DNA from 4 places in the Microcoleus sp. A6-C6 genome. Region 1 is predicted to be linked to each of the others. Evidence: riboswitches for the same ligand, from Rfam matches in the RefSeq annotation. Region 1 holds a riboswitch; each other region holds the start of a gene.
What was found. Region 1 has a riboswitch for cobalamin ahead of cobG (precorrin-3B synthase). Riboswitches for the same ligand answer to the same signal wherever they lie in the genome.
Positions count from the first base shown of each region.

Region 2: another riboswitch for cobalamin. It lies ahead of QUB52_RS03550 (DUF1636 domain-containing protein); the one in region 1 lies ahead of cobG (precorrin-3B synthase).
Region 3: another riboswitch for cobalamin. It lies ahead of QUB52_RS13390 (hypothetical protein); the one in region 1 lies ahead of cobG (precorrin-3B synthase).
Region 4: another riboswitch for cobalamin. It lies ahead of QUB52_RS10475 (class I SAM-dependent methyltransferase); the one in region 1 lies ahead of cobG (precorrin-3B synthase).

Region 1 is NZ_JAUBVR010000083.1:17,475-23,664, forward strand. Features, by position in the region: gene QUB52_RS24600 (DUF433 domain-containing protein) at 1-185, opposite strand, end outside; gene cbiE (precorrin-6y C5,15-methyltransferase (decarboxylating) subunit CbiE) at 332-1,540, opposite strand; gene QUB52_RS24610 (hypothetical protein) at 1,761-2,453, shown strand; adenosylcobalamin-variant (AdoCbl-variant) riboswitch at 2,684-2,763, shown strand; gene cobG (precorrin-3B synthase) at 2,820-4,265, shown strand; gene QUB52_RS24620 (precorrin-8X methylmutase) at 4,499-5,128, shown strand; gene QUB52_RS24625 (precorrin-2 C(20)-methyltransferase) at 5,125-5,835, shown strand.
Region 2 is NZ_JAUBVR010000004.1:74,738-83,930, forward strand. Features, by position in the region: gene QUB52_RS03535 (hypothetical protein) at 1-270, shown strand, start outside; gene QUB52_RS03540 (hypothetical protein) at 346-897, shown strand; gene QUB52_RS03545 (Uma2 family endonuclease) at 976-1,536, shown strand; gene QUB52_RS03550 (DUF1636 domain-containing protein) at 1,695-2,105, opposite strand; cobalamin riboswitch at 2,128-2,274, opposite strand; gene QUB52_RS03555 (serine/threonine protein kinase) at 2,417-4,423, shown strand; gene QUB52_RS03560 (serine/threonine protein kinase) at 4,511-5,785, shown strand; gene QUB52_RS03565 (type IV pilin-like G/H family protein) at 5,777-6,364, opposite strand; gene clpX (ATP-dependent protease ATP-binding subunit ClpX) at 6,431-7,816, opposite strand; gene cynS (cyanase) at 8,175-8,618, opposite strand; gene QUB52_RS03580 (RNA-guided endonuclease InsQ/TnpB family protein) at 9,185-9,193, shown strand, end outside.
Region 3 is NZ_JAUBVR010000027.1:69,320-77,404, reverse strand. Features, by position in the region: gene QUB52_RS13405 (adenylate/guanylate cyclase domain-containing protein) at 1-544, opposite strand, end outside; gene QUB52_RS13400 (response regulator) at 554-1,282, opposite strand; gene QUB52_RS13395 (hypothetical protein) at 1,627-1,785, shown strand; cobalamin riboswitch at 1,816-1,962, shown strand; gene QUB52_RS13390 (hypothetical protein) at 2,430-3,587, shown strand; gene metE (5-methyltetrahydropteroyltriglutamate--homocysteine S-methyltransferase) at 3,600-4,676, shown strand; gene QUB52_RS13380 (hypothetical protein) at 4,660-5,100, shown strand; gene QUB52_RS13375 (hypothetical protein) at 5,180-5,644, shown strand; gene QUB52_RS13370 (hypothetical protein) at 5,635-5,829, shown strand; gene QUB52_RS13365 (SufE family protein) at 6,094-6,540, shown strand; gene QUB52_RS13360 (DUF6282 family protein) at 6,609-7,574, shown strand; partial or broken gene QUB52_RS13355 (right-handed parallel beta-helix repeat-containing protein) at 7,716-8,085, opposite strand, start outside.
Region 4 is NZ_JAUBVR010000019.1:21,889-31,081, forward strand. Features, by position in the region: gene QUB52_RS10460 (metal ABC transporter permease) at 1-348, opposite strand, end outside; gene QUB52_RS10465 (metal ABC transporter ATP-binding protein) at 348-1,124, opposite strand; gene QUB52_RS10470 (metal ABC transporter substrate-binding protein) at 1,282-2,340, opposite strand; cobalamin riboswitch at 2,505-2,660, shown strand; gene QUB52_RS10475 (class I SAM-dependent methyltransferase) at 2,873-3,742, shown strand; gene QUB52_RS10480 (energy-coupling factor ABC transporter ATP-binding protein) at 3,923-4,771, shown strand; gene larC (nickel pincer cofactor biosynthesis protein LarC) at 4,927-6,363, opposite strand; gene QUB52_RS10490 (L-threonylcarbamoyladenylate synthase) at 6,439-7,104, shown strand; gene QUB52_RS10495 (DUF427 domain-containing protein) at 7,415-7,699, opposite strand; gene recQ (DNA helicase RecQ) at 7,797-9,193, shown strand, end outside.

The sequences.
Region 1 (6,190 bases):
TGAGCAGCCGTCACGAGTTGAAGTAACTTCTGTGGGATTTCTTCAGGCTTTATTCCCGATTTCCAAAACACCACAATATCCCGTACAGTAACTTGAGTGTCTGCAATAATCGGTTCCCCCTGCAAAACTTCAGGATTGCGGGTGACATAGCGAGAAATGCTTGTAGAAGATAGCGAACTGGTCATGACGACCTCATAAAACAATGTAAACTAACTTTCATATTAGCATAGTGGACAGAAGACACCTATCATGATTCATCTCTCTCATCTCTTCCTCTGTGTTCTCTGCGTACTCTGTGGTTAAATAATTCCGATCCAAATCAGAATTGATATTACCCCTTAACTACCACCCACTGAGTAATCGGTGCTAGCGGTTTCCAACCCACAAAAGAACCGATCGCCCCAGCGCGCTGAATCCCAATTCTGATCAATTCGCCGCCGTGCAAAGAATGCCATTGCAAAACCTTTAATTCGCTTTCAACAGTCACCGCATTTACCACCAAACGGCCGCCTTCACCTAAAGCATTCCAACAAGTTTCTAACAAAGCCTCAGCAGTGACACCGCCGCCGATGAAAATAGCATCCGGTGGCGGCAAATTTGCCAAAGCAGCCGGTGCGTCTCCCGCCACGATTTTGAGTTCGGGAACACCCAAATTAGAGGCATTTTCGGCAATATATTCCAGTCTAGTTGGATGACGCTCGATCGCGATCGCCCGACAACTCCGATGACACCGCATCCACTCAATCGCGATCGAGCCGCAGCCAGCGCCCACATCCCACAGCAACTCCCCCGGAATCGGCGCTAACGCAGACAGAGTAACGGCTCGAACCTCCCGTTTAGTCAACTGTCCATCGTGGCGATAGGCAGAATCCGGTAAACCCGAAGTGCGGGGAAGCAGCAGAGTTTCGCGATCGGCTGTAACTGCAATGGCGATCGCGTTCAAATCCGCCAAATCCGCCACATTCCAAGCCGCTGCAACCCCCTCGATCCGCCGTTCCGCCTCCGACCCCATCCGCTCGAACACAGTCATCAAACTGCTGCCAAAACCCCGCTGTGTCAACAATTCGGCGACTTTTCCCGGTGTGTGTCGATCGGCACTCAACACCAGCAAGCGTGCACCGGGATAGAAAGCAAGGGCGATCGAGGCGATCGGGCGATTTGTTAAACTAAAAGTCTCAACATCCGCCAGCGCCCAACCCAAACGCGCGCAAATCAGACTAAAAGCCGATGCTGCGGGAATTATTGTCATTTCGGCGATCGGAATTTGGCGCGACAGCGTGACACCAATCCCGTGACACATCGGATCGCCACTTGCGAGCACGCAAACAGACTCTCCTCGACGGCTGATGATGCTGTCAACTGTTGTTTGTAGTGGTGAAGCCCAAATTAATTTTTCGCGGGTGTCGTCTGTTGGTAGCATTGCGAGGTGGCGCGCGCCCCCGACAACGATTTTAGATTGATCGAGTAGGGAAAGGGCGATCGGGCTCAATCCCAAAAGTCCGTCTTCGCCAATCCCCACCACCGAAAGCCATTTGTCCATTGAGTTTTTACTGTTAATTACAACTTATCAATTCTCAAGAATAATATGGGATTTTTATTCATAATTCTTGCTTCTACTTGCCTCATTCCCAGTCTTTCTGCTACTTTTTGCGACTCGATGTTTGGGCGATTCCCTACGGGATAGCTTCGCTTCACGCAGCTTGCGACAACATACTCAAAGCCAAGTTCATCAATAGATACAAAAAAAACCAATATTAAATATGAAGAAAAAAGAGAACGAAGTAATCGGGTTCGGCTGCGTAACTGCGATTGTTCTGTTATTCGGATTCACAGGTATTACGGTATGGGAGAACCGAGCATTTCTACGTCTAGTTGACGGTCCCCCTTGCCTTTACTACGATTCTTCGGAAGTAAATCCTTTAATTGTGGGTCAAACGACTAAGCTAAAAATCGCGAGTACCGACGACCCTTCAGGGTGTAATGTACGAAATACGCAGTCCGAGAAACAGTGGGTGTGGTCGTCTGACAATGCAGGAATCGTCAAAGTTTCCTCAAAGGGAATTGTGACTGGTATTGCGCCGGGAGAGTTTTCCGTCTTCGCAAAAAAAGGTGGAGAAGAAACACTCTCTATGTCCGGTATTGTTTACCCGCCTGATTGGACACTTCGGATTCTACCAGAAGTTGCAACCGTCCGCGTGGGCGATCGCATTACCTTTAAAATGTTTGTCTCCGATTCAAAGGGGAGATTGCTTCCGCCAGTAACTTATTTCCGATTTTCGACTACAGACTATCAGCAACCGATACCTGGTGCACCCAGCAAATCTCCCAATCTGGAGCCGTTGCTTGCTCAAACGCAATCAGCGGGCACATTTCAAGCGCTGCGACCGGGAACTGTTACTATTACTGGGGCAATGGGCGATCGCACTAGCCAAGCCAAATTAACCATAAAATAACAAGTATCGTTGCATTGGTATGAATCTGGGCCAGCGAATCAATTTAACTGAGTCCTGGATGCACTTTAACCAAAGAAACCGGGTTTTTTAGCGAATCTGCGGTCTGCAACCTTTATATTTTTGTAAAAAAGTCTGTTTCTCGCTATTCCTCTGAAAACTATACAAAATTAGCGGGCATTTGTTAAGAAAGTTGAGAATTTTCGCTGCGGGCGATCGACTTGTGATACATTTCTTAAACCTGAAAGCGGGAAAGTCCGGTGCAATTCCGGCGCTGTGCCGCAACTGTGAGAGTCAGAATGCCGATTTCGGGGCGCGTTTTGCGCGTTTACTTGTAGGTTCCCTGCGTCGCACGGGGAAGGAGATTATTTGTTAGTTTTGACTGATTTACCGACTTGTCCGGGCCTATTCTCCGGTTCTCGCGCCCGCGACGGAATATTATCGAGGATGCGGATTCCGGGGGGAATTTTAAGCGTACAACAATGTTGGTCGATCGCCAATTTAGTCGATCGCTACAGTACCGGCTGTTTGCAAATCACAAATCGCGCAAATTTGCAAATTAGAGAATTGCACTCAGAAATTCCCCCAGAAGTTTGGCAAGATTTGCAGGAATTGGGATTAGCGTCTCGCCGCGTTGAAGTTGACCCGATTCGTAATATGATGGCAAGCCCAACAGCAGGAATCGACAGACAGCAGTTACTCGATACTCGCCCCCTAGTGAAAGCTTGGGATGATTACCTGCAAACTCATCCTGAGTTATCGGAACTTTCCGCTAAATTCAGCATTGGTTTTGATGGCGGGGAATTAGTCTCAATCCGCAATTTACGGAACGATATTTTATTAGTAGCAGAAAGCATTCCGACAAATTATGAAATAGTTTTCCGCCTACATTTAAACAGCAATACAGCAATTATTCTCGAACAATCGCAAACTATTTCAGTATTAGCAGCCCTCGCTAATGTCTATCTGGAATACACCAAAAATCGGCCGCGAATTGAGGGCAAAAAACCGCGCTTGCGGCACTTGCTAGCCGATTGGGGCGTTGAAAGTTATCTCGAAAAAGTAGAGACAAAATTGCCGTTTCCCTTGAGGCGAAGCGCGATCGAACTTTCAGAAAGAGCGATCGAACCTAACGCCAATCTCGGCATCCACCGTCAGCAACAGTCGGATTTCTCCTACATCGGCATTGCCCTGCCTTTAGGCAAGCTAGAATCAAAGCAACTGCGGAATTTGGCAAACTTAGCCAAAAATCTCGCCAACGGCACTCTGAGGCTTACACCGTGGCAAAATCTGGTGATTTCCGACATCCCCAACTCCCAAGTTTCTGAGGTCAAACAGCAAATCGCCGATTTAGGATTGCACTCATCCGCAACTAACCTAGATTCCTGCTTAGTTGCTTGCGCCGGTAGCAGCGGCTGCGCGTCGGCGGCGACAGATACTCAAAGTCACGCCCTAGAAATGGCGAGGGATTTAGCGCAAAAACTGACGATCAACCGATCGATCAACATCCATTTCAGCGGCTGCGAAAAATCCTGCGCCCAACACCAGCCAATAGACATCACCCTAATAGGAATTCAGATTGAGCAGGGAAACCAGACGATCGCAGGTTACAACATTTATGTAGGTAAAAAAGACTTGCCCTTTGGACGGCAAATCTTCCCCGCTGTGACTGTCACCGAGATGCCCCGCGCGATCGAGCAAATGCTTCGAGTATATCAGCAGTTGCGAGAACATCGGGAGTCATTTGGCGAATTTTGCGATCGATGGGCGATCGACAAATTGCAGAAATTACTTAGCCCAGAAAATCAGAATTAAAACAAAAAATATCCATTAAAACCGAAAAATTGTAATCATCTCCCCTTCTCTTTCTTACTTCGCGCCCTTAGCGCCTTTGCGGTTCATTTAAAAAGCTATTTCATCAATCAAACAAACTACCCATAATAACAATTTCAAATAAAGTTAAGTACAGTCTTTTAATGCCCAATGCCCAATGCCCAATGCCCAATTCCCAATTCCCAATTCCCAATTCCCAATTCCCAATTATTTTAATGATTGACTACATCCGAGACGGAACAGAAATCTACACAAAATCCTTCGCCACAATCCGCGCCGAAGCAGACTTGTCAAGCCTACCAGCAGACTTAGAAACAGTCGCCGTGCGACTAATTCACAGTTGCGGAATGATCGACATCGTTACAGACTTAGCAGCTTCCCCCGATGCCGCCACCCACGGGCGCAAAGCCCTCGCAGCAGGCGCGCCGATTCTGTGCGACGCCCGAATGATAGCCGAAGGCATCACTCGCAAACGTCTCCCCGCCGACAATCCAGTGATTTGCACCCTCTGGCATCCCGATGTCCCGGAGTTGGCGCGCCAAATCGGCAATACTCGATCGGCAGCAGCACTCGATTTATGGCTAGATAAGTTAGATGGTGCAGTTGTCGCGATCGGCAATGCCCCGACTGCTTTATTCCGACTGCTGGAAATGCTAGATGCGGGAGCTCCCAAACCAGCGTTAATTCTGGGTTTCCCGGTAGGATTTGTGGGGGCGGCTGAATCCAAAGCCGAACTCGCTGCCAACAGTCGGGGAGTGCCATTTATCGCGCTACACGGGCGCCGAGGTGGCAGTGCAATGGCAACGGCGGCCGTGAATGCGTTAGCTCAAGAGGACGAACTATGACTAAGACTACTGGTAAATTGTACGGATTGGGTATCGGCCCTGGCGATCCGGAATTGATTACATTGAAAGCTTATCGGATTTTGCAATCGGTGCCGGTGATTGCGTATCCGGCGATGGAAAATGGTAAGGTGCTGGCGCGGGCGATCGTCGCAGATTATTTGCGTCCAGAACAAATTGAGATTCCGATGCCGCTGCCTTTTAGTCCCACGCGATCGTCTCAACCTTATTATGATATTGCAGCCGAGAAAATTGCCGCCCACCTCACCGAGGGCCGGGATGTGGCGGTTTTGTGCGAGGGCGAACCTTTTCTCTACGGCTCGTTTATGTATTTGTTTAACCGCTTGTCGGGAAAGTTTACTACCGAAGTTGTGCCGGGAATTTCTTCGACTATGGCGAGTGCGAGTGCGCTGGGAGTGCCGCTGACTTATCGTAACGATGTGTTAAGTATTATGCCTGCGACGCTGGATGCGGATATTTTGCGCGATCGGCTGGCGCTGGTTGATGCTGCTGTGATTATTAAGCTGGGGAGGCACTTTGCGAAAGTCCGGGATGTGCTGATTGAGTTGGGACAGTTCGATCGCGCACTATATATAGAACGCGCAACTATGCCGAATCAGCGAATTCGGGCGATCGCAGATGTCGATCCGGCAGAGGTTCCCTATTGGGCACTGGTGATGATACCCAGCCAGCAAAAGTCTGTATCTTGAGCTCACAGACGGATACTTGCTTCAAGACAGGAGTTATGGATCTCAAACAAAGTTTACAAATGAGAGATATCGGCCAGATTTATCTGTGCAGTCAATCTAAAATCTCTCATCTCTCACCTCAAATCAACTGACTATCCCGTGCCTGAAAGCGGCACACTTCCAGGCTTATCCTTTTTGTGTCAATTCTTTGCCTTTTTTCCACAATTTACGATAGTTATAGCTCAAGCTTATATCTCCCATCAGTTAAACTGTTGTTACATCTCTTTACAAAGCTGAGAATATGCTTTATGTTTATTACATGGCGGAACACAAAGCCGTCACGAACATTGAAAAATACATAACGCAATCATAAAAC
Region 2 (9,193 bases), on a different contig from region 1:
GGCGATAAACCTTTTGAATTTGCCTTAATTGGCGACTTGCCCTACAGTGCAGAACAAGAAGCAAAATTTCCGAATTTGATTGCAGAAATCAATCGATCGCCCGCAGCATTTGTCGTCCACGACGGCGATATCAAAAACGCTTCTAGTGTGTGCGATGATGCAACTTTTGTCAGTCGCCAGCAGTTATTTAACAAATTTGAAATGCCGTTTATTCTCGTCTATGGCGATAACGAATGGACTGACTGTCACCGTTCAAATAACAGCAGTTAAAATAATCCCATAGAAAGACTCGCTAAACTGCGGGAAATCTTCAACAAAGGTACTCAAAGTTTGGGAAAGCGCACCTTGACTCTCACCCGTCAAAGCGAAAACCCACAGTTTGCTAAATACCGTGAAAATGTCCGCTGGACTTATAATGGGATGGTATTTTTTGCGATAAATATGCCGGGAAGTAACAACAATTTTGGTCGCACACCTGAACAAGATCAAGAATATGCCGATCGCAATTCAGCTAATTTAGCCTGGATCAAAGAATGTTTTACCTTAGCCAAACGCAGCAACAGCAAAGGAATTATGTTAGTTGCTCAGGCAAATCCGGGCTTTGAACTCGATCGAACCGACAAAAGAATAACTGGCTACAACGATTTTATCACAACTCTGGAAACAGAAACCCGCAGTTTTCCGGGACAAGTCGTATTCGTGCACGGCGATACTCACTACTTCCGCATCGATAAACCTTTACCCCGTTTTACCGATGAAACTCAACTTCCGAGACTGAAAAACTTTACTAGAGTTGAAACTTTTGGTTCTCCCAACGTGCATTGGTTGCGCGCTACTTACGATCCTAAAAGTCCTAATTTATTTGAATTTAAACAGCAGATTGTTCTGCAAAATTAGGCGATTCAACAGCACTTTTATACAAGATAAATATTTTTTGTCTTACAATGAAGATCGGTAGCATTGAGGAATTTATTTATGACGATCGCAATTGAGCGCATTACCCTTGAAGAATTTCTGAAACGGCCAGAAACGAAACCAGCCAGCGAATACATTGAAGGCGAGATCGTCCAAAAACCTATGCCGAAAACAAAGCACAGCCTATTGCAATTAAGAAGCTGCAACGAAATTAATTGTGTGACTGAAACTCCCAAGATAGCTTATGCTTTTCCTGAGTTGCGGTGTACGTTTGGCGGGCGATCGATTGTTCCCGATGTTGCGGTACTATTGTGGGAACAGATTCAATTTGATGAGAACGGCGAACCGTTGGATGATGTGCTAATTGCACCCTATTGGGCGATCGAAATCCTGTCGCCACAACAAAGCTCAAATCGCGTAACTAAAAAAAATATTCACTGTCTGCAACATAATTGTCAGTTGGGATGGCTAGTCGATCCAGGCGATCGATCAATTTTAGTATTTTTACCCAATCAACAACCGCAATTCTGCGAAGGTAGCGATGTCGTTCCCGTGCCCGAAATGATTCCCATGAGTATCACTGCCGAACAAGTGTTTAGCTGGCTGAGAATGCAAGCATAAACAGCAGGTTCTTAGTGAGGACTTGGCGTTGCTGATTGACGGTATGAATTAAGTTCTACCCAAAACCTCAACGACCCAAAAAGTCTATGTTTTACTCAATGGTAAAAAAAGTCAATTCATACTCAAGTTCAGCAACGCCAAATTTTCGTTCCTTATCTCTAATTTCCCAGCGGTGGAATCTTCGCCAAAACACCTTTTTTCAAAGCTTGAGGACGCTCAGACCAAGGCAACAAACCATCCGGCTTAGCATAATATTGACTCGCACATTCAAGCACAGCCTCGACGCTTTCCGGCTCATTGGCAGGCAAATCACCAAACAAATAAGTATACTTTCCAGCAGCAGCAAAAGACACGGCACAAGCATGACTGCAAGCACTCATACACTCAACTTCCCGAATATCAAATTCATCTGAAAACTTCCAATCTTTAGCGAGTTTCGATAAATCTTCCATGAATTGTTGGCCGCCACTTTTACCTTCGCGCTTGCCATCTTTCCAAACACTAGCGCAAGCAGTACAAACTAAAAGACAGTGTTTTGTGCGTACAGCCGTGTTAGTTCCATTCATCATCCATACCTCGTAGATGCGTGTAAAAGTGAGTTAGATATCGGCGGGCATTCTGACTTGAGAAACCACAAGGATTTCATTACAGTTGCGGGACAGCGCCGGACTTGCACCGAACTTTCCCCGTTTCCTCTGGCGGCTGCTCCCCGCTAGAACCGATCGCAAATTCAAATCTTACCACACTTGCCGCCCTTTCCCAAAAAAGTTATGTTGGTAACAGCGATTTTTAATATCTACCCACATAAATTAACCCCGTTCGTAGTAAGGACTTTAGTCCTCTGATATTTCTGCGGACTGAAGTCCTCACTACAAACCTTATGAACACCTTCCCCGACTTTTCCACCCACGGCTATCAACTAACCAGCGAACTCGGATACAACAGTCTGGGCGGGCGCGTCACCTATCTCGCTACAAAAATTAACACAAATAAGCCCGTTGTTATTAAGCAATTTCAATTCGCCCAATTAGGTGCTAGCTGGGCGGAATACGATGCTTACGAACAAGAAATCAAAGTGCTCAAAAAGCTCGCACACCCGGGAATTCCCCGCTATCTCGATGCTTTCGGGACTGACAGCGGATTTTGCATGGTGCAGGAATACAAAAATGCCGAATGTGCGATCGCCCGGACTTTCTCGCCGCCGGATATTAAACAAATTGCGATCGCCACTTTAGAAATTCTAGCTTACCTGCAATCCCAAAAACCGTCCGTAATCCACCGCGACATCAAACCAGAGAACTTATTAATCGATGACGAGTTAAATGTTTACTTAGTAGACTTCGGTTTTGCCCGCTTAGGAGGTGGAAACATCGCCGCCAGCAGCGTTGTCAAAGGCACAATGGGATTCATGCCACCAGAGCAAATGTTTAACCGACAATTAACACAAGCATCCGACCTTTACGGCTTGGGGGCGACGCTGATTTGCCTATTAACAGGTACAAAATCCGTGGATGTCGGTAACTTAATTGATGATAATTATAGCATTCATTTCCGGCATTTAGTACCGCCATTGCAGCAGGGTTGGATGAACTGGCTGGACAGGATGGTAGCACCGAGATTGCAGGATCGACATCAGTCAGCGACTGAGGCTTTAGCCGTTCTGAAATCTCTGGATGTTAGTAGCTTGCCGAAAGTGAGGCTTGAGCGCGATACGCTGGAATTTGCCGCTACAGAATATGGAGAAACAATAACACAAACCATCGCAATTAGCAACCCAATTCCCGATACAATGCTTTGTGGCAGATGGGAAGTCGCGCCGCATCCGAATGATCCGCCGCATACACCTTACGATCACCCTTGGATCTCGTTTGAGCCGCAGAAATTTGAGAGCAATAATTTTGATGTCAAAATCCTAGTTGATACCAAACAATTGTTGGCAAGTCAAGCTTATGAGCGCTATATAATCTTCCATACAAATTCCGAACCCGACACTTATCAACTCAAAATTAAAGTCACAACAGCTCTCCTTCCTATACCAAAACTAACTACTTTATTGTCTAAGGGCAACCTGATTTTGATCTGCTGGTTGGTGTTATTCGGCTTTCTATTTAGTATGGGCAGCAACTATGAGATTGCTTTGGGTATTATTATGAGCTTAGTCTATGGATTTGCAGTTGCTGAAATCACACTCTTAGCAGAATCACATGGAAATAAAAAAACTTGGGTAGGAGGAGTATTAGGATCGCTAATAGGATTAATTTTATATTTTTTCGTTTTGTCTGTTGTTACTGAAGTTATTCGTAATTTACCCCTATCGAACAATACAATTCTATCAATTGCTGCCTCGATAGGGATGGTAATTGCGCTGATATTCTTTAGTTTATGTGGAGCTGCACTTGGAAGTATGATGAATAGGAATTTGGCTATGATTATTGCTATTATCGGGCAATTTTTATTATTTGCATTGTTTGCATTGTTTTCTTTCGTGGCAATGATATTCGATGAGGCTTTCAATGCAGCATTTTTTATTTTCCTAAGCAATTTATGTTGCATGATAGTTTATTTGTGTTGCATGATAGTTTATAGGATTTTTCATAATCGGATTGACGAGCAGACTACCCTCAGAAGAATAATTAACATTTATAATGACAAAATAGCTTTTCTTACGACCGGATTTTGTACTAGCTTGGTAGTAGTATTTCGACTGTTTTCAAACGTTGTCGCTCAACGAGAATGGGTTGAACCAATGGAAATAATAGCTGTAGGAGGAGCTATAATCGCCTCTTTAGCTGTCACTGCTATTCCATTACTTGAGATGAGTGTTTTTAAGCCAAATAGAATCCTTGCTAAGTATCGCAAATTACAAGCAAGTTTAATTAAACCTTAAACAATTGCTCGCTTGTTTTACTGAGTTATTGAGGACTGAAGTCCTTACTACAAACCTTGTTGGAACTGAATTTATTATTGCGAACCTATGAACGCTTTTCCTGACTTTTCCAACTACGGCTATCAAGTAACTCGCGAACTCGGACACAACCGCGCGGGCGGTAGAGTTACCTATCTCGCTACCGAAATTAATACCAAACGTTCCGTCGTTGTCAAACAATTTCAATTTGCCCAGACTGGCGCTAATTGGGCGGAATATCAAGCTTACGAAAAAGAAATTCAGATTTTGCGAGCACTCGATAACCCCAACATTCCCCGCTATTTAGATTCTTTCCAAACTGCATCGGGTTTCTGCATGGTACAGGAATACAAAAATGCTAATTCCCTCGCAACTTCGCGCCAGCAAACACCGCAACAAACCAAGCAAATTGCTATTTCTGTGTTAGAAATACTCAAATACTTGCAAAATGGGGTGCCGCCCGTTATCCACCGAGATTTAAAGCCGGAAAATATCTTGGTGGACGATCGGCTAAATGTCAGCCTTGTCGATTTCGGATTTGCTAGAATCGGCGGGGGAGAAGTCGCCGCCAGCAGCGTTGTCAAAGGCACTTTGGGCTTTATGCCACCCGAACAAATGTTCAACCGCCAGCTAACCGTCGCATCGGATTTATACAGTCTCGGCGCGACGCTAATTTGTTTGCTAATCGGCATCAATTCTACCGAAGTTGGCAGCTTGATGGACGAGACAGGGCGGATTAATTTTAAACATCGCTTGCCGCAGCTAACTCCAGAATTTCTTGACTGGCTGCAAAAAATGGTGGAACCAAATTTTAAACACCGCTATCCTTCCGCAGATGCAGCCCTCAATGCTTTGATTCCTCTCAAAATACTTCGCCAGCCTAAAAAATCCAAACTTGCACTGATATCAGTCGGATTGTTGACAGCAAGTGCTGCTATTTTACTCCCATTTATTTGGAAATCTCAGGAACCTCAACAAGTAGTTAAATCCCAACCAAAAACCAGCAAACCGAAGTTAAAACCTGTGACTCAAGTGATGTTAACTAGCGAACTAAAATCGGAACAAATTATAGATTTTGTGTCTTTAAAAAAACCACATAAAGTCTATTTTGCTGTCAGTGTTACTAACTTTTCACCGGGAGAATATTACGGTACTTGTCGCGTATTTGACTCTCAAGGAAAATTGGCAGCCGACGGTCGATCTCATTTAAGAACAACGGCAGATAGACTAAATACTTGGTGCGGGTACAATTTTACAAAGGATGACAAGCCTGGGAATTGGAAGTTTGAATTTTATTTAGACAATCAAAGAATGACACAAAATAGTTTAAAGGTATTACCTTAAAATATTTGTACCGGGCGGGCAGTGAATTTCTGTGCCGTCAAAAGTTGGCTGTATCAGATTGAATTGATCCACCTCCTTTTCCGGCTCGCTTTCGCAGATTGCCGAAATAGTTATTAGTTGATTGCTAACATCTTTTTTGAAAGCAAATACTGCTCCTATATATACTGGACTGTAGTCTTTTTGGCTAACGGAATCCAGCTTTTGAGAAAATGCGATCGCGCTTTCAAATTGTGCTGGTTCGCGCTTATTCTCCAACGTTTGAACTGGGTTTATTAATAATGAGTCAATGTGGTAATAATATTGAGCTTTGCTGAGACCTTGTATAGCCAACCCTTCCAGGGAATCACTAAATTTGTTATTTTTTGCATAGTAATCTTCCTGCGCTTTATTGATCGAAGCCAGATCTGCTTGTAGTGCCGGAGATTTCGGACTGCTTGAGACGAAAATAGTGTTGAGTTTGAAATTGTAAAAAGATGCTAGTATACCAGCCATAAAACCGCTGTAAATTACAGTCCGTACCAGCAAACTGGATAGTGAAAGGCTGTATGTTTTACTTTTTTTATCTATATCTGCTGACATTTTTTTAGTGCCCTAAAATCTTGCTAAGTTTGCAGGGTGCGCGCCGCACACCCTACATACTACAAATTAAGCTGTTTCGTGCTGTTTGTGCCATGCGGGATGCCACAGCAATTCAGCAGTCGATCGCTTCTCGACCATTTCCTTGGTAATCATACAGTCAGCAACATCCTTGCGAGAAGGCAACTCGTACATCACATCAAGCATTAACTCCTCCAAAATGCTGCGGAGAGCTCTCGCGCCGGTTTTGCGCCGATAGGCCTCCTGGGCGATCGCCCGTAGCGCATCCGGCTCAAATTCCAACTCCACACTATCCATCTTCAACAGCTTCTGATACTGCTTCACCAGCGCATTTCGGGGCTCAGTCAAAATCTGCATCAAAGCCGCCTCATCCAGCGGCGAAATCACCGTCACCACCGGAATCCGCCCGACAAACTCAGGAATCAAACCAAACTTAACTAAATCGTCCGGCTGTACCTGTTGCAAAATATCAACAACCCGCTTATCCTTCGCAGCCAATGTCGAATTGCTGTCGCTTTCTGTTGGCTGAATAAAGCCCAAGGATTTTTTACCCAAACGCTGTTCAACTATTTTTTCCAAACCGACAAAAGCACCGCCACAAATAAATAAAATCTTGCTAGTGTCAACTTGAATAAAATCTTGGTAAGGATGTTTGCGGCCACCTTGCGGAGGCACATTAACCACCGTTCCTTCCAACATTTTTAGCAGCGCTTGTTGCACTCCTTCTCCCGATACATCTCTGGTGATCGAAGTGTTTTCACTTTTGCGAGCAATCTTGTCAATTTCATCAATATAAATAATCCCGCGCTGTGCCGATTCCACATCAAAATCCGACATTTGCAACAGCCGCAGCAAGATATTTTCTACATCGTCGCCCACATATCCAGCTTCTGTCAGCGTCGTCGCATCGGCTACCGCAAACGGCACTTCCAGCATTTGCGCCAAACTTTGCGCTAACAAGGTTTTGCCGCAACCAGTCGGCCCGACTAGCATGATGTTGGATTTTTGCAGTTCGACATCGCTGTCGGGGGAAGATTTGCCGCTGTCTTTGGCTTGGTCTACGCTTAAGCGTTTGTAATGGTTGTAAACTGCTACAGAAAGGACTTTTTTGGCTGAGTTCTGGCCGATGACGTGGTTGTCTAAATGCTGTTTAATTTCTGTGGGTTTGGGGATTTTAGCTAAAACAATTTTCGATTTGCTCGATCGACTCTGGCGTCGTGTTCCTTGTCCCTGAGACTCTCGCACCTCTGATTGGGGAATCTGTTGACCAACTTGTGTTTTGCTGGAATCAAAGAACTCTTCTTCTAAAATTTCATTGCACAGTTCCACGCATTCATCGCAAATGTAGACGCCGGGCCCAGCTATTAACTTGCGGACGTACTCCTGGGACTTACCGCAAAAGGAGCATCTGAGATGGGAGTCATATTTTGACATATTTAGCCTCTTACTTTACGGTTACGGTTGCTTGTTTTGACTGGAGAAGTTGCGGCGCGATCGAATTCTTTGCCCTAGAAAGGTTTCCCGATCGGACACCCACGCCAGTCTGTCGATTTTAGATTGAAGAATTTTAGATTTTAGATTTACTCCACAAATAAATTTTGGAGGTTGAACCTTCGTCTAAAACTTGGGGATATACACAAATTAAGTCAGGGGCTTGTCTCAATTTTTTGCTTGGTCAAGCTTCGCGGTCTCTATTTCTAAGTTAACACTTTTGAGGCACGGTCATTAGTCGTCAGCCCTCCGACCCAATTTTTAATTTTTAATTTTCACTTTCGAGCAAAGCGGCACGGGCTTACCATTTTTTGTATTCCAAAAATTTTCCCGACATAATTATTTTCACTCGATCCCCTTTTGAGTCTGCTTCTTTCTCGACATCCAAAGTAAAGTCGATCGCGCTCATAATCCCGTCACCAAATTTTTCGTGGATTACTGCTTTGAGTGGCATTCCGTACACCTGCATGATTTCATAGAAGCGATAAATCAGCGGGTCAACCGGAACAGCAGCATCCAAAGAACCTTTTAACGGAGGTTCACAGAGAATCGCAGCCGTCTCGCCCGACAGTCCCAAAGCCGAGACAATTTTCTCGGCTTCATCGACCGATGCGGTAGCTTGACGGTAAATAACCGCAGCAATCCAAACTTCGTCGCGCCTCAAAACTTTTTCCAAATCTGCAAAACTAATTCCCTGAGCTTTTTTAGCCGCCAAAAGCTTTTCTGTAATTCCTGAAATTGCCATTAAATATTCTCCCTTCACTTCAGTCTCAGATGTGCAATATCTCTCACATTTTGGTGATTTTGTCAATACTAACTTGAGAAAAAAAATCGAATTGATAGCTCGGAACTTCAGCAAAAGCTGGTCTCGTCAACCCCACAACTCATACAATTTGAGATTTGAGATTTGAGATGTTAGATTGGCAATGACTGATGACTATCAGGGTTTGGAGCTAGCCAACAGTTGCATTCTTTTTTCCAACAGGTATCACAACTGGTAAATTTTAAAAGAACTCATAACTGCCTGTGGCAATGGTACAGTTGGCAGTATATGTAATAAAAGTTACACACGCAAAGGCCTTCGGCATTCGGCAAACGGCTGAATTTTGATCGTGCTAGCCTGAAGCTCAATCCTCGCTCACGTAGCCAAAGCCCCTTTACCGGAAGAACGAGACGAAAGCCCCTAGCTTTAGATATGGGGATGAAGTCGGGCGCGGTTTCAACCGCCTTGAAATTAATTTCCCAATCTTCCTGATTGCTTATTGCTTAGTATACTATGGTATAGTAAATTAAGAACACAAAGGAGGGGAAATGAAAGGG
Region 3 (8,085 bases), on a different contig from region 1:
CCCAATCTTGCTTCTCACCTTCCAAATTTTCAAACGCCGCTGAGGTGAGCAAAATCTCTCCCCGTTCCGCCAAATCCTCTCCCAGCTTGGATGCTAGATTAAATTCCGATCCATACATATCCTCTCCTTCCAGCATCAAAACATCGCCGCAGCCAATACCAATGCAGAGGTAAATATCCATCTCCGGTGGCAGTGTCGTGTTGACAGCCCCCGTTTGTTTCAGAGAGTCGATTGCAGCTTCCACTGCTAATTTTACATCGGGAAACACTGCAAAAATATTGTCGGCTTCCTCCTTAACAACAGTACCGCCGCATTCCGAAATTATCGGTTTGACAATTCCGTGCATCCGGTGAATCATTGCCAGAAAATGGATGATTCCGTAGCGGACAGTCGTGCGCGAAAATCCCGACATATCCATTACCAAAATCGTGTGATTTTGGCTGAAAGTTGCATTAATTTCGGCATCAATTTCTGCCATTTTTTCGGGATGTTCGTTTCTTTCTTGCAGCAATTTTTCCAAGTTGGTGCGGTTATTTGTTTTCATTGATTTTAATTAATTAAATTCCCAATCTCGACAGAAAGCTTGAGGGCGACCAGCGGGATGCACTGCACAATTAATGCCGTCTTTCCCGTAATAATAATCGCAGACTTTGCAAGGTTGAGTCTCCTCTAATTTTTTCATCAAAATTGCCCGGATTGTCTGGACTCGATTGCGATATTGGTTGGCATTCGAGTGACTCGGTTCAATTGCCAAAGCTTGCTGAAAAGCTGCTAAACTGGTATCATACAATTTAATGATTTGAGTGCTATATTTTGTCCAAGCATCGGCGCTACTTTGATACAGTTCGATCGTACTTAAGTTTAAAATACCGTATTCCGTCCAAGCGTCCGCTGAAGCTCGATCGAACTTAATATTGGCATTTAGTAACACTTTTTTGATCGTTGACAAAAGTTCCCTCGGCTGCCAAGGTTTGCTAACATACGCTTCGGCGCGATCGATCGCCCTGGAGAACAAAGCTAACTGCTGTCCCTTCCCGGTTAAAAATACGATCGGTATATTCCGAGTTTCGGGATTAGCTTTAATTAAACGGCAAACTCCGTAACCGTCCATGCGGGGCATTACGATATCTAATAATACTAAATCTGGGGAATTTCTTCCAACTTTATCCAGCGCTTCCACACCGTCTGATGCTTGAATTACATTTAATCCGCTGCATCTCAACTGATGTGAAATGCACTCCCGCTGGCTGCGGGAATCTTCCACCACTAAAACTGTACTCATCACTCCCACCCGGTTTCTGATGTAAACTTGTTCGCTGCTTCGAGTTGCCCTGATAAAATTATTTTACCCACATTGGATTATTTTGTTATCACTGGCGAGCTAGATTTACTCAAATTGCAACAAATCTTAAACTGGGAAGTGCAGGCGATATTGATCGCCAAATGCTGGTTGCCAATACGCGGACAATTGTTGAAGGTTTGGGTGGCAAATATTCGGCTTTGGCGTTGCTGATTTACGGTATGAACGGCTAAATATGCAAATCATAAAAACCATTGTCCACAAAGCTTCTGGATTTTTGCCTAATTCTTTTTCATACCCTGATTAAGCAACGCCGAATCTTAAAGATGCAGGCAAATGATTTCGATCGGGACTTACGCATCGAAACCAAAGAAACCGGGTTTTTGCCTAATTTGCTGGCTGGAACGAAGGATTTTGGTAAAAAACCCGGTTTCAAATCGCGCTTGCGTCCAAGATTATTGATGATATTCGATCGCCAGACTTGATTTTAGGGGTTGCATATTTTGAAAAATGTGCTATGGTATGACCTAATCGGTTCTTGTGGAGATCACCCACCAGAGGAAACGGGGAAAGTCCGGTGCGAACCCGGCGCTGTCCCGCAACTGTGATGAAGCGTATAGTCGTTTCTTAGTCAGGATGCCCGCCGATTGTATTGTTCAATTTAATCCATCTGCGAGGTACGGATGTCTTCAGCATTTTGTTTTCAATTCGATTCGATTTTAGAGACGCTGCGCGATCGGCTATTATGCTCCTTAACCCGTGAGAAACCTGTGGTGGAATTGGTTTCTAGGGCGACACAGTGAGTTAAAAAAGTTAGCCTCAACAGCATTATCTAGTTTTAGATGCAAGAAATATTACTGGGCTTTTGCCTGCTGTAATTTCTAACAGCTTTGTTATGGCTATGTTGGAAGTTCAGATAATTTTGTCTTGGATGCGTCACATTGCAATCTGATGGCATTGCTATAGAAAATTCAGCATCGGATACCCTTATTTTCCGACAAATTTTCTATGGAATGTCAAAAACTCAACTGGATAATTCAGAAAATATCAATAGTAAAAATTCAGTCAATTGCGATCGCTCTTTGTACTGATGACTCTATTTATTGATTAACCATACTTAGGAAAAATTATGTCAATTTCAACTGCAACCATTGGATATCCTCGCATTGGTAAAAATCGTGAAGTCAAGAAGGCACTAGAAGCCTTTTGGAGTAACAAATTAAATGCACATAATCTACTGCAAACAGTCAGAAAACTAGAAATAGAAAACTGGCAAACACAGCTAAAATCAGGTATATATCGCATCGGTGTTGGCGATACTACCCTCTACGATCATGTTCTGGATTGGACAGTTCGCCTGGGGTTAATCCCCGATCGCTTTCAGCATTTATCAGGTTTAGATCGCTACTTTGCAATGGCGCGGGGCAAAGAAGGAATACCGGCGCTAGAAATGACTAAATGGTTCGACACCAACTATCACTACCTGGTACCAGAAATTCCCTCAGAATGGCAGCCTGCCGATTTCAGCGACTTTCTAGAAACAGTTAATCGCGCTCAAACTTTATTAGGCGAAAAAGTAAGACCTATTGTCTTAGGCCCCATTACTTTACTGCGATTGAGTCGGTTTGATATACCCTTAAATGAAGCAGTTTCAAGATTGCTAGAGCGTTATATTGCGTTGCTGAAAGCATTAAAAAACTTGGGTATTTCTGAAGTTCAAATTCACGAACCTGCTTTGGTTATGGGGGATGCTGGCCAATTCAAAGAAGCCTTTGAGTCAACCTATAGTTCCTTCGCTGAAATTAAACTTCCCATCGATTTAGTTACTTACTTTGATGATTTGGGAGATACCTATCCTTGGGTGATGCAGTTACCAGTTGCTGCAATTAGCTTAGATTTCACTCGCGGACGCAATTTGGAATTGCTTAAAGAACAGGGATTTCCTGCTGATAAACGATTGGGTGTGGGAATTGTAGATGCTCGCAATATTTGGCAAATTCGTCCAGAAGAAGTGCTACCAGTGCTGCAAGATATTCAGCGAATTACGCCCGATATTGTAATTCAGCCGTCGGCATCATTGCAGTTTGTTCCCTACGATGCCGCACGGGAAACAAAGTTGCCAGAACCTCTCCGCAACGTGTTGAGTTTTGCCGAACAAAAACTGCAAGCTGTGAAGTTTTTGGCACGCAGTTTAGCCGGAGAAGAAACTGGAAGCGATCGCGCTAAAATTAGCGAGGCTTGGACAACCTTCGAGAAATTTAGCCCGACCAATATTGCCGTGCAGTAACGTCTAAAAAGCTTGACAACGAATGACTTTCAACGCAAATTATCCTACGGTTTGCGGCTATCAAAACAGATTTCTCTGCCCATTTTTCCCACTACAACGATCGGCTCGTTTCCTCAAACCCCGGAAGTGCGACAACTGCGGCTGCGCTACAAAAAGGGTGAATTGAATCAGGAAAACTATCAAACTGCGATCGACGCTCAAATTGCCGAGAGCATTAAAATTCAAGAAGAAATTGGGCTAGATGTGTTAGTGCATGGCGAATTTGAGCGCACCGATATGGTGGAATATTTCGGACAACAGTTGGATGGATTCGCCTTCACTGCAAATGGCTGGGTACAAAGCTATGGCAGCCGTTACGTGCGTCCGCCGATTATTTACGGTGATGTTGTACGCACTAATCCAATGACGGTGCGCGAGTTCAAAGTAGCGCAATCATTGACGCAAAAACCAGTTAAAGGAATGCTAACAGCCCCCGTAACAATTTTAAATTGGTCATATCCGCGCACCGATATTTCCAGACAGGTACAAGCATTTCAAATAGCTCTGGCATTGCGGGATGAAATAGCAGATTTAGAAGCAGCAGGAGCGCAAGTAATTCAAGTAGATGAACCAGCATTGCGCGAAGGCTTACCTCTGAAAGTGGAAAACTGGAATCAATACCTGTCTTGGGCCGTAGATGCGTTTCTTCTGGCTACCGCAAGCGCTAATCCTCAAACTCAAATTCACACGCATATGTGCTACTGCGAATTTGGCGATATCATCAAAGATATTGAACGGTTAGATGCCGATGTAATTTCGATTGAAAATAGCCGCAGCAATAACCAAACGCTGCATGAAATAACCGCCGCAGGTTACACCTATCAAGTGGGTAATGGCGTTTATGACATCCACAGTCCAGTGGTGCCAACGACGGAACAGATTTTGCAACAACTGCGAACTGGCATTGCTAATCTACCAACTGAACAAATTTGGGTAAATCCCGATTGTGGCTTGAAAACACGGCGTTGGGAAGAAGTAATTCCGGCGCTAAAAAATATGGTGGAAGCTGCTAAAATCCTGCGGGAGGAAGTAAATGCGACCGGAAAATAGCGTTTGGCAAGGAAATTTTGGCTGCTGGCAACAGGGATTTATTCACACCAATTTGCTGGTTATTGGTTATACAGGATGGAAGGGATTTGAGTCTTTCGGGCGGGGAGTTGTGGTTTGTGATGTGGATACTCAAGTTCTTGGTTCTACAATGACTAACCTCGAATTAATTCCTTTTCAAATCCAGTTTATTCCTTTGAATTTGATGGGATTTTATCTGCGATCGCTATCCGTTGACTCATCGACTATTCCATCTGTGATAGCAGCAACTGCTAAGTACAATCCAGAGCAAGATATTCTGCTTTTGCTTAAATTTGGTTGTCAAACAGAGGTCAATCTATTAAGCAAACTAGCAATTTTACCTGCCGATTGCTACGAACAAGTCTGTAGGCGCTGGGAGGAATTTAAACCAAGTTTGACACCCTAAAACTTCCGCTCTTAATGCCTAAATTCAACTCAATTCATAGTTCGCATAGGTTGATAAATTGATACTGGATTTTTAATAGATGATGACATCTGAAACAAATAGCGAAGATTGGCAGCAATCCTTTATTGCAACTAATCTGTTGGTGTTAGGCTATAACGCTTGGCTTGGCTATCTGAATGGTGAACGAGGTGCAGTAATTTGTAGTCTTAATAACCCATTGATGGGAGTTACTGGTGAAACATTCCGATCGCATTTTGTGCCCCGCAGTCGTTTAGCTCCCTTTCTCAATGCTTGGTTATTGGCTCCCGACACCGCCATCCTGCAAAATCACCACATAAACGGTCATATTTTGCAAGCTGCAGACACCTATAACCCTAGCAAAGACATCATTCTGCTGCTGGAATCCGGTCGGGAAGTCACGTTCTTTTATCTGCGAAATCTACCGATTTCGCCCTCGCAATGTTACGAGCAAATCTGCAAAGGATGGGAAGAATTCCAACCTCAGTCCACCCATTTGAACGAAAAAAATATACGATGCAATTGATTCAACACAAAGTTGCGATCGAACCAGTCCCAGAACGGAAGCTAGAGGGTTTTTTACTTTTGGGGTTTCGGTTTGCGATCGGTTTGGCTAGCGGTGCATTGTTTGTTCCAATAGCAATAGTGCGATCGCAAATAGCAAAGCTGCATCTTCCTAAACAGGATTCTCAATCTAAACCATCTGACTAATTCAGGACTGACGCATCAAGACCAAAAAAACCGGGTTTTTTAGCTAATCTGTAGGCTACAACGAATAATTTTCGTCCATCAAACCCGGTTTCTTCCTCAATTTTGGTGGGGATGCGTAAATTATCACAGAAACCCAGTTTCTTAGATGTGCGCGGGGTGTCAGAAACCCGGTTTCTGGCCACCGGCGCGTCCATGACTATATCGATCGCCCTACAGGTACAATCGAAGCTATAATATTAGCGCAGTAAACCGCTACTTGGAATCATGTCCGCAAATACCGCGCTACCCGCAACCCTAGCCAAAATCGTCCAGCGCTTCCAGCGACACGCCGACCCAAAACAGCGCTACGAACAACTGCTGTGGTATGCTAAGCGACTCCCAGCATTTCCCGAAACCGATAAACAGCCCGAAAACAAAGTTTCTGGCTGCGTATCGCAAGTTTATATTACCGCCAATTTGACTGACGGCAAAGTTTTGTATCAAGGCGATTCTGACGCTCAGTTAGTCAAAGGATTAGTTGGCTTGCTCGTGGAAGGTTTGAGCGGATTAACCCCTGCTGAAATAGTTAGCATTACCCCAGATTTTATTCAAGATACGGGATTGAATGTGAGCCTGACACCTTCCCGCGCTAACGGATTTTATAACATCTTTCAAATGATGAAAAATAAAGCAGTGGCTTGCGAATTGAGCGCGCAAGCAGAAGCAAATTAACAGGAGCAAAAACCGTGGATTTCCGGGATTTTTGGGGATGCACGAAGAGTATGCAGCGGATTTCGCAAATGCGGTTACATCTTTTGTTTAAGATAATTGTATTTGGTCTGATTTGGTTGTCTTTTTCTTTGCCCGTGTATGCTGTCGGAGAGCCTGCGGTTGTCAATTTGCATGAGAGTATTGTCGAAGGTGCGATCGACTTTCACATCCATTCGTCTCCCGATGTAATTCCCCGCAGGTTAGACGATTTTGAGGTAGCTGAGTCGGCGGCGCGATCGCACATGAAAGCAGTTGTGCTAAAAAATCACTATGGCAGCACAGCAGCACGGGCAGTTCTGGTCAATAAAATTGTACCGCAAATCCAAGTTTTCGGGGGAATTGTTCTCAATCATTCCGTAGGCGGGATTAATCCCGACGCTGTAGAAGCAATGCACCGCATCGGCGGCAAATATGGTAAAGTAGTGTGGCTACCAACCGTTGATTCCGAGCATCATTTGCAGGTTTTTGGCAAATCGGGAATCGGCATTAAAGTTGCGGAAAACGGCCAAGTTTTACCGGAAACAGCAGCGGTACTCAAGATTGTAGCTAGAAATAATTTAGTCTTGGAAACCGGGCACATTTCCTCAGAAGAGGTTATGGCTGTTGTCCGGCAAGCCAAACTTCTCAACATTAAAAACATCCTGATTACCCACGCAATGGCAGATGTACCCGGTTTGTCCCTAGAAAATATGCAAACAGCAGCCCAGATGGGAGCGTTTCTAGAATTAGCATTTGTCAACGATTTGATGGGAGAAAATGCCGCTGATGACGGACACAAAAACTGGCATCATGTTTCGATTAATCAGATGGTAACAGCGATCCAACTAATCGGAGCCGAGCATTTTGTTTTGAGTACAGATTTGGGAAGAAAACCCGATCCTTTGCCTGCCGAAGGTTACAAGTTATTTGTAGAAAAGTTAATGGATGAAGGAATTTCTCAGCGCGAAATTGATTTAATGAGCAAAGAAAATCCCGCTCAATTGTTAGGAATTTAGAAGGAGTAATTGGGCATCGAGTATTAGTAATGGGTAGCCACTAACAAATGACTAATAACCAATGACCAATGACTAATGACTAATGACCAATGACTAATGACCAATGACCAATGACCAATGACTCATGACCAATGACTTCTTCTATTCTTGATTGTCTTTACCACGCACATATCCGTTATCTACAATCCGCCAAGCACCGCCAGAATTGCCTGTCAAATCGCAATCATCCACCGTAGCAATGCCATCTCTGTAAACTGCGATCGCCTCACCTTCATTACCATGAATCCGACAGCGGCGCACGATCAACTTTCCTCCCAATCCGACACCGATTCCCAGACTGCCGTTATCATAGATATTGCAATCTTCTACCGTTGCTTTGCCATGATCAGAGATGAAAATTCCGTTCCATATTCCATCGTGAATTTGACAGCGGCGGATTACTGAATTAGCATCGGGGCCACAAATTACCACCACAGAATAGTTGGCAGAAGTGATATCGCTGTCTTCTATG
Region 4 (9,193 bases), on a different contig from region 1:
TCTGACTTTAGAAATTAACACCAAACCAAAGGCAAAAAATCCAGTAAACACTAAACCGATTACCGTGTCTTCTTTGATGCGAGTTTTCGCTTTGATAAAGCCGATCGCAATTACCGAACCCACACCAAACACAAACGCCCCCACCGCCAAAGGAATATTCAGCACATAAGCAATCACAACCCCCGGCATCACCGCATGAGAAACCGCATCACCCATCAATGCCCATCCCTTCAAAGTCATATAGCACGAAAGCGCCGAACAAACAACCCCTACTAAGGCGCTGACTAAAATCGCCTTCACCATAAATTCATACTGCAACGGTGCGGCAAACCACTGAATTAAGTCCATTATTGCTCCTCCTGATTGACTTGAGTTAAACGATTTTTGGCCAAAGATAAATCACCGATCGCACCACCAAAGGTACGGGACAGATTTTCCTCGGTAAACACATCAGAGGTGTTACCATAGGCGAGAATGCTGCGATTAATTAACACAACTTGGTCGCAAAACGTGGTAATAGAGTCTAAATCGTGAGTTGAAACGAGAATTGTATGTCCTGTTTGACGCAGATCCATCAACAAATCAATCATCATTTTCTCAGTTTTGATATCGACTCCGGCAAAGGGTTCATCCAGCAGCAAAACCGTTGCCTGTTGCGCCAGCGCCCGCGCAAAAAAGGTACGTTTCTTTTGTCCGCCGGATAACTCTCCGATTTGCCGATCGCGCATTTGCCACATTTCCACCCTTTCCAAGCTTTCTCGCACCACTTGTTTGTCGATCGATCTAGGAATCCGCAACAGATTCATGTACCCATAGCGCCCCATCATCACCACATCGCGAACATTCACCGGAAAATTCCAATCTACCTCTTCCGACTGAGGCACATAGGCAACCAAATTGCGTTTTTGTACTTGACGAATGGGCAACCCATTAATTAAAACTCGTCCAGTGTTTGGTTTCACAAACCCCATAATGGCTTTAAACAACGTGGATTTGCCCGCACCATTCATCCCCACCAAACCGCAAATTGTCCCTGCTTTGAGTTGCAGCGAGGCGCTGTGCAAGGCAACTTTGCCGTGATAGGCAACAGTGACATTTTCAATATCGATACTTATTTCATTCATCTAATTTTCTCCATATTATGAATTACCTACAGAACTTGCACGCGGTGTTATAAACCAGGTTTAAATCCCCGTTTGTTCAGCCTCGCCGTCAACCATCAACCGTCATTTTTTTAGCTTCGCTGTCAACTGTCAACTGTCAACTGTCAACTGTCAACTGTCAACTATCCTGTAACCCTTTTATCAAAGTATTGACATTGTATTCAAGTAACTTAAGATAGGTTGATGCTGGGCCTTCCGCTGGAGAGAGGGAATCGACATAAAACACCCCGGCAAATTTTGCGCCTGTTTCCTTGGCTACCTGAAGCTGTCCTTGGTTGCTGACGGTACTCTCGCAGAATACAGCAGGTATTTGGTTTGCTTTGACTGTATTAATCACCCGTTCGACTTGTTTCGGTGTGGATTGCTGTTCGGCGTTGACAGGCCAAATATAAACTTCTTTCAAACCGTAATCGTTGGCAAGGTAAGAAAAAGCGCCTTCACAACTTACTATGTAGCGTTTGTCCGGGGGAATGGCTGAAATAGCTTGTTTGAGTTTTTCGTCGATCGCCCGAATTTGTTCACTGTATTTGGCGGCATTTGCGTCATAGGTTGCAGCATTAGCCGGATCGATATTTCCTAAAGCCTTGCGAATATTATCAACATAAATCAAAGCATTTTTGGGCGACATCCAAGCATGGGGATTTGGTTTACCTTGATAGGCATCGCCAGCAATATTAACGGGTTGGACTCCCTCGCTCAAAGTAATGTGAGGAACCTTGGGAAAACTGTTATAAAATCGAGTTGCCCAGCGTTCTAAGCTCAAGCCATTGTCTAAAATTAAATCGGCTTTTTGCCCTCGTGTTAAGTCGCTGGGAGTGACTTCATAGCCGTGAATTTCCGCCCCTGGCTTGGTAATGGATTGAACAGTTGCCTTGTCACCGGCGACGTTCTCCGCCATGTCTGCTAGCACCGTGAAGGTGGTGAGAATAACTTTTTTGTCTTTTCGGGTCGAATCGGTGGCGGTTGGGCTAGAAGCTCGATTTTGATTGGTTGGAGGCTCAACCGTCGTCTGAGTGTTGCACCCGCTGACGCACACTCCCAGCAGCAGCCCCAACCCAATTATCTGATACTGTTTCCAAACGGGAGAGGAGAGGAGGGATAGGGGGAAAGGGCGAGATGGAGTGAGAATTTGAGGATTTTTGGGCATATATTTCAAAATGCTAGCTAAATTTGCCACAGATTACGGCAGACAGCCCGATCGACGATCGCTGATTTTCATAATCTTTTCATTTTTTGAATTTATCACAGAACCCCTAAAAATGAAAGAATTATGAAAAATGTGGTAAATGGGCGATCGCCCAACAGAATCAGTATTTTGTGAAATATCTAAAATAGTGCTAATATCTCGGCAGATCGATCGGCTCTGATGGAGAACAGCCATCAGACGCAAGGGGGAAAGTTCGGTGAAAATCCGGCGCTGTCCCGCAACTGTAATGAGATGATACTAGGATAGTTAAATCTCCGAGTCAGGATGCCCGCCGATTTGTTTACCTGTTGTTTTCATCTGCGAGGTATAGATGATGGTTAGTTCAGTATTTTTACAATTAATCTGCTGTTGTTGTCGGTTTGTCGATCGCGAATGACAAGGGAATTTTGGATTTTGTGGCAAAAGTTGAAAATTTCTGCCATTCAGTGCTATTAACATATATGCAAGCGCTGGGAAGAATTTCAACCCTCCCGGAAATCTTAAAATTTACCCGATTCTCTCCATGTCGAAGCAAACATCAATTTCTATTTCCAAAGTAACTCGCTACCAAAATGCAGCGCTGAATTACTATTTGGGGCTGACAGATTCGCCCTATCTTCATTACGGCTATTGGAAGACTCTGCCGGTTCCTGCTGATGAACTCACGATCGCACGCCTGCGCAACGCTCAGCAAGCTTACACAGATAAATTGTTAGATTTTATCCCCAAAGAAGTCAAGACTGTGCTGGATGTAGGATGCGGGATTGGTGGAAATGCGGCTTATTTGCTCGATCGCGCTTTTGCAGTGGAAGGACTCGCGCCCGATCCGTTCCAACAACAGCGCTTTCTCAAGTGTACAGGCGATCGCGCCATCTTCCACCTCACCAAATTTGAAGACTTCCAAGCCACCCACTCCTACGATTTGGTTCTCTTTAGCGAAAGTAGCCAATATATGTCTGCTGTCGATATAGCTAAAGGTGCGGCGACTGTACTCAATCCTGGAGGCTACGTACTGCTTGCGGATATGATGCGATCTAATCCTAATTATACAGAAGGAATGTTTTCTAATTGTCATGTTGTCAAAGAGCTGGAAACTGCATTAATGCAAGCGGGGTTTAATTTAGTAAAAGCTGAGGATATTTCCACTCATATTTTACCAACAATTGACCTATATGTCGATACTTTCCGCAGGTATGGACTGAACACAATGATTTATGTTGCGGATTTAATTTCGATCGCAGTTCCGCCAATTCATAAATTCCTGCGTTGGATATTTCGTCGCTGGTTTAAAAAATTGGTGGTTGAAGGATTGGAGGCGAGTCAACTTTTTGAACAGCATCTTTGTTATGAGATTCAACTTTGGCAGTTGATAGAAAAAGATAAACGCGGTTAATAGAAGAATCGGCGGTTGAAACCGCGTCTATACAGACAAAACCCGCCTCCGCGGGTTGAAGAAAAGCCCTTAAAATTACGTTATCTTCTTCAGTCCGCGGAGGCGGACATCGTTTATATAGTCGCGAATTCCATTCGCCGTCTTATCTTATCTTATCTTATCTTATCTAATTATCAATATATGTCTCAATCAATTCTCGAATTCGATCGCACTTCCTACTCATATCCCTGCGGTTCGCGAGTAGCAATTCAAGATTTAAGCCTCAAAATCCCCGCTGGGAAGCGCTGCGGACTCATCGGTCAAAACGGCTGCGGCAAAACCACCTTGTTTCTGCTAGCAAATGGCTTGTACCAACCGCAACATGGCATGATTAGCTGGGAAGGCGAACCCTTCCGCTACGATCGCAAATATCTCACGCAACTGCGCCAACAAATCGGACTCGTCTTTCAAAATCCCGAACATCAATTAGTCGCTTCCACAGTAGAAGAAGATATCTCCTACGGATTGTACAATCTAGGATTGCCGGAATCTGATATTGCTGAAAAAGTGGAAAAGGCGATCGAGCAATTCAACTTAAGCGAACTCGCCCGCGAACCAATCCATAACCTCAGTTTAGGACAAAAAAAGCGCGTTTCGATCGCAGATATCATGATTCTCAAACCCAAACTCCTGCTGTTAGACGAACCTACCGCCTATCTCGATCCGCGCCACACCAAACAACTCATCGGTTTGCTGCAACAAATCCACGCAGCCGGAACTACCATCCTTTTAGCAAGTCACGACCTCGATTTCATCTACCGCTGGGCTGATTGGGTGTTTGTGATGGATCGCGGAAAATTGATTCTAGAAGGAACACCGGAAACCGTTTTTGCTCAGCGGGATGTCTTGGAACAATTGCAGCTTGGCGTACCGCTGGCGATCGAGCTAATCGACCAAATAAAGGCGATATTTGAGAAAAATGATAACTCAAAAATGCCCGCTTTCGAGGAATTGCAACAACAAATTTTAGACACGCGCCGACGACTTTAATCTTCAACCTGCGGAGGCAGGTTTTGTCTGTATAGACGCGGTTTCAACCGCCGCTTCTTCTGGATTTAGCCTTCATTGGCGGGCAGGATGCCCACCCCACAAGAAAATTAATTTTTTGTGGAACAGGCATCTTGCCTGTTCTTCAGAATAGTGTATTAAGTGCGATCGTACCAACTTTGCAGCGCCAACCGATGAACCTCGCGCCAACTAACATTTTTAAGTCGGGCAATTTCCGCACAATCTTCATATTCCGGCTGCACATTAACAATCGTTTCTCCAGACTTCGCAACTTTTATTTGTACTTCGCCGTATTCAGTTTGAACAGTCTCGAATTCTCGATGTAAAATAGTTCGTTGTTGAGTCGATCGCCTAATACCCAAAGTAGTAGTCTCCCGAAACATCACAGCTTCGCAAGCATCCTGAAATTCGGGATGACAAATCACAGTTAACAGCACACCCAACCGCGATTTTTTCATCACAATAGGCGTAGTAAAAACATCCAGAGATCCGGCCGCAAACAAAGCATCAAAAACATAGCCGATCGCCTGCGGACTCAAATCATCAATTTGCGTTTCCAAAACACAGACTGTTTCTTGCAAATTGGTAATGGCTAATTGATCATTAGTTGAATTCTCCTCTCTTCCTTCTTCCTTTTTCCCTCTTTCTTCTTCCTTCTTCCCTCTTCCTTCTTCCTTCTTCCCTCTTCCTTCTTCCTTCCTACCAATCCAGAGGCGCAAAATATTAGGAATTGCCAGATTACGAGAACCTGCACCCAAACCAATAGTCAGAACCTGCATCAGCGGCGGCGGACCAAAAGCAGAGGCGAGAGTACAAGCGATCGCAGTACCCGTAGGAGTGCACAATTCGCGATCGATCCCATTGCTATAAACAGGCACTCGGTGAGTTTCCCACAACCGCATCACCGCAGGCGTGGGCACCGCCAACCTACCATGTGCAGCCTTCACCGTACCCCCACCAGTCGGCATCGGCGAAAAGTAAAACTCATCAATATCCAACCAATCCAAACCCAAACAAGTACCGACAATATCAACAAGTGCATCCGTAGCCCCCACCTCATGAAAATGAACCTCATTTGCTGGAATACCATGCACAGAACCTTCTGCATCTGCTAATTTGCGAAATATCTCCAAACTCCACGCTTCCACCCGCGGAGGCAACTTTGCCAAGACAATAATTTGCTCAATTTCTGGCAAGTTGCGATGATGAATGTGGCTAATTTCTGCCTTTTCTTCGCCGTGACTGTGAGAATGTTCTTCCCCGTGATGATGGTGGTGGTGGTGGTGCCGATTGTCGAAAGTCGGGGATTCCGTTTCCGAGGGATCGAGGGCGGAGTCAGCAGCCGGATTGTTTGACTTTAAAGGCAAATCGGCTGCTAAATCGACATAAAATTTAGTTGCTTGTTGAGTATTCCGGTGGACTAATTCCGCCCGCAATTGGTACTCTGTCGAAATGCCGAGTAAGTTGAGTTTTTCGATTAGGTAGTCTAGGGGAACACCAGCGTGGAGGAGAGATCCGATACACATATCGCCAGCAATGCCGGTTGGACAGTCAAAATAAGCTATTTTATTCATTATTAGCAATTAATTTTCAACATTGATTGTTTCAGTCGATATTTCGATCGCCCACTTAGCCTGCAATATCTTAACATGGCAATTATTTACGGACTGCATCCAGTTGCACCCCAAAAAGACAGAATCGAGAAGATTGCAAAAGCTCTCAAAGATGGGGCAGTGATGCTTTATCCCACAGATACAGTTTACGCGATCGGCTGCGATCTAAACTCCAAGTCTGCCGTAGAACGAGTCAGGCGGATCAAGCAACTATCCAATGATAAGCCTTTAACATTCCTGTGTTCCTCATTGTCAAATATCACCGAATATGCTGCCGTCAGCGATCAAGCATACAGAATTATCAAGCGGTTAATCCCCGGGCCCTACACATTTGTGCTACCAGCTACCAAGTTAGTGCCCAAATTGGTAATGAGTCCAAAACGCAAAACCACCGGTATTCGCGTTCCCGACCACCCGCTTTGTTTTACACTTGTGGAAGCTTTGGGCAATCCGATTATTTCCACATCTGCTCATATTACCACTGATGATGAAGGTGCAGCACCCGTGCCGTCTGAACAAGAAGAAAGCTTTGGCAAAGCTGAATTATTTGACTCTTTTTTAAAGTTAGTAGATATCATTGTCGATGATGATTCCGATCCGGGATATCAAGTTTCTACCATTCTTGATTTGACAGAAAGCGAGCCGATTGTGGTTCGTCGCGGTTTGGGATGGGAAGCCGCCGCTGCTTGGGAACAAGATTAAAATTTGTAGGCTATTGCGATAAACTGTAGGGACACAACAATGTTCATTCATGTCAACAATTGCCTCAAACCTTTGTATCTCTGGTTAGTATCCAAGTCTAGATCCCCCTAAATCCCCCTTAAAAAGGGGGACTTTGAGAATACTCTTGTCCCCCCCTTCTTAAGGGGGGCTAGGGGGGATCTGGCCTCGGCGGTAAACAGAAGTTTATGAGTACGTTCGCAGCTAAATTGGACACAAATGAACATTGTTGTGTCCTCTATTTTCCACGATGATCTGTCAGAATCGCAAACAACAAATCTGCGGACAAAACCTAAGCTTCTACCTTAACTCCTTTCCAAAAAGCAATATATCCTGCAATATTTTTAGCAGCATCTTTTGGAGTAGGATAGTACCAAGCAGCATCCTTATTAACTTGTCCGCCAACTTCAACACTGTAATAACTAGCAACACCTTTCCAACCGCAAGTAGTGTGAGTGCTGCTGTCCTTGAAATACTCGCGGTTGATTGCATCCGCCGGGAAATAATAGTTATTGTCTACCATTTCGCACTTGTCGCTCTCGGCCAAAACGGCACCATTCCAAATTGCTTTCGGCATCGGTTTCTCTGCTTAAATTGAGATTCTCAAATATTGTAACTGTATTTGTGCTCAAAAGACCTAGAATAGGGTAGAAGTCAACAACCAATTACTGCAAATGTCAGGGTCGAATCCGCCAACATCTCTCGCGCCCTCATCCCTCGAACAATCCCTCAAACATTTCTTTGGCTATGACTCTTTCCGCCCGGGGCAGCGGGAAATTGTCGAAGCTGCTTTACAACAACGGGATATGATGATTGTCATGCCGACTGGCGGTGGCAAGTCTTTGTGCTTTCAATTACCGGCGCTGTTGAAACCGGGATTGACGGTGGTGGTTTCGCCGCTGATTGCTCTAATGCAAGACCAGGTGGAAGCTTTGCAGGATAATGGCATTGGGGCGACTTTTCTCAACAGCACTTTGAGCGCGATGGAAACCCGATCGCGCGAAACAGCAATTCTCGAAGGTAAAATTAAACTGCTGTACGTTGCGCCCGAACGCTTACTGGGTGAGAGATTTTTACCGTTTTTAGATATAGTAGCTTCTAAGTTAGGAATTTCGGCATTTGCGATCGACGAAGCCCACTGCGTTTCGGAATGGGGACACGACTTTCGACCAGAATACAGACAAATGGAGCGAGTGCGCGATCGATATCCCGACATACCAATTATGGGACTAACCGCCACCGCCACCGAGCGCGTCCGCCAAGACATCATCCAGCAGTTAACCCTGCGAAATCCCTACATCCACGTCGCCAGCTTCAACCGGCCAAATTTATACTACGAAGTCCGCCCCAAAACCAAGCACAGTTTTGCCGAAGTTGTGCAAATCATCCAAAAAAAAGGCGGTTCAGGAATCATTTACTGTCTCAGCCGCAAAAAAGTTGACGAAGTTGCCTACAAATTGCAGCAAAGCGGCATCCAAGCCCTACCATACCATGCCGGAATGAACGATGTAGATCGATCGACGAATCAAACCCGATTCATCCGCGACGACGTACAAGTAATGGTAGCAACAGTCGCCTTCGGCATGGGAATCAACAAACCAGACGTGCGATTTGTAATTCACCACGACTTACCCAAAAACCTAGAAGGATACTATCAAGAATCAGGTCGCGCCGGCAGAGACAACGAACCATCTCACTGCACCTTATTTTTCGGATTCGGCGATGTCAAAACCATCGAATACATCATCGAACAAAAACCCGACGAACAAGAACAAAGAATAGCCCGCCAACAATTACGGCGAGTAATCAACTATGCAGAATCCAGCGATTGCCGCCGCACAGTCCAGTTAAGTTATTTCGGCGATTCATTTCCCGGAAATTGCGGAAATTGCGACAACTGTTGCAACAAAAAACCAGTAGAAGACTGGACACTTGAAGCCATGAAATTTCTTTCCTGCATCGCCAGATGCCAAGAAAAATTCGGCATGAATCATATTATTGACGTGCTACGCGGCTCAAAAAATCAAAAAATATTGCAATACCAGCACAACCAACTTTCTACTTACGGCAT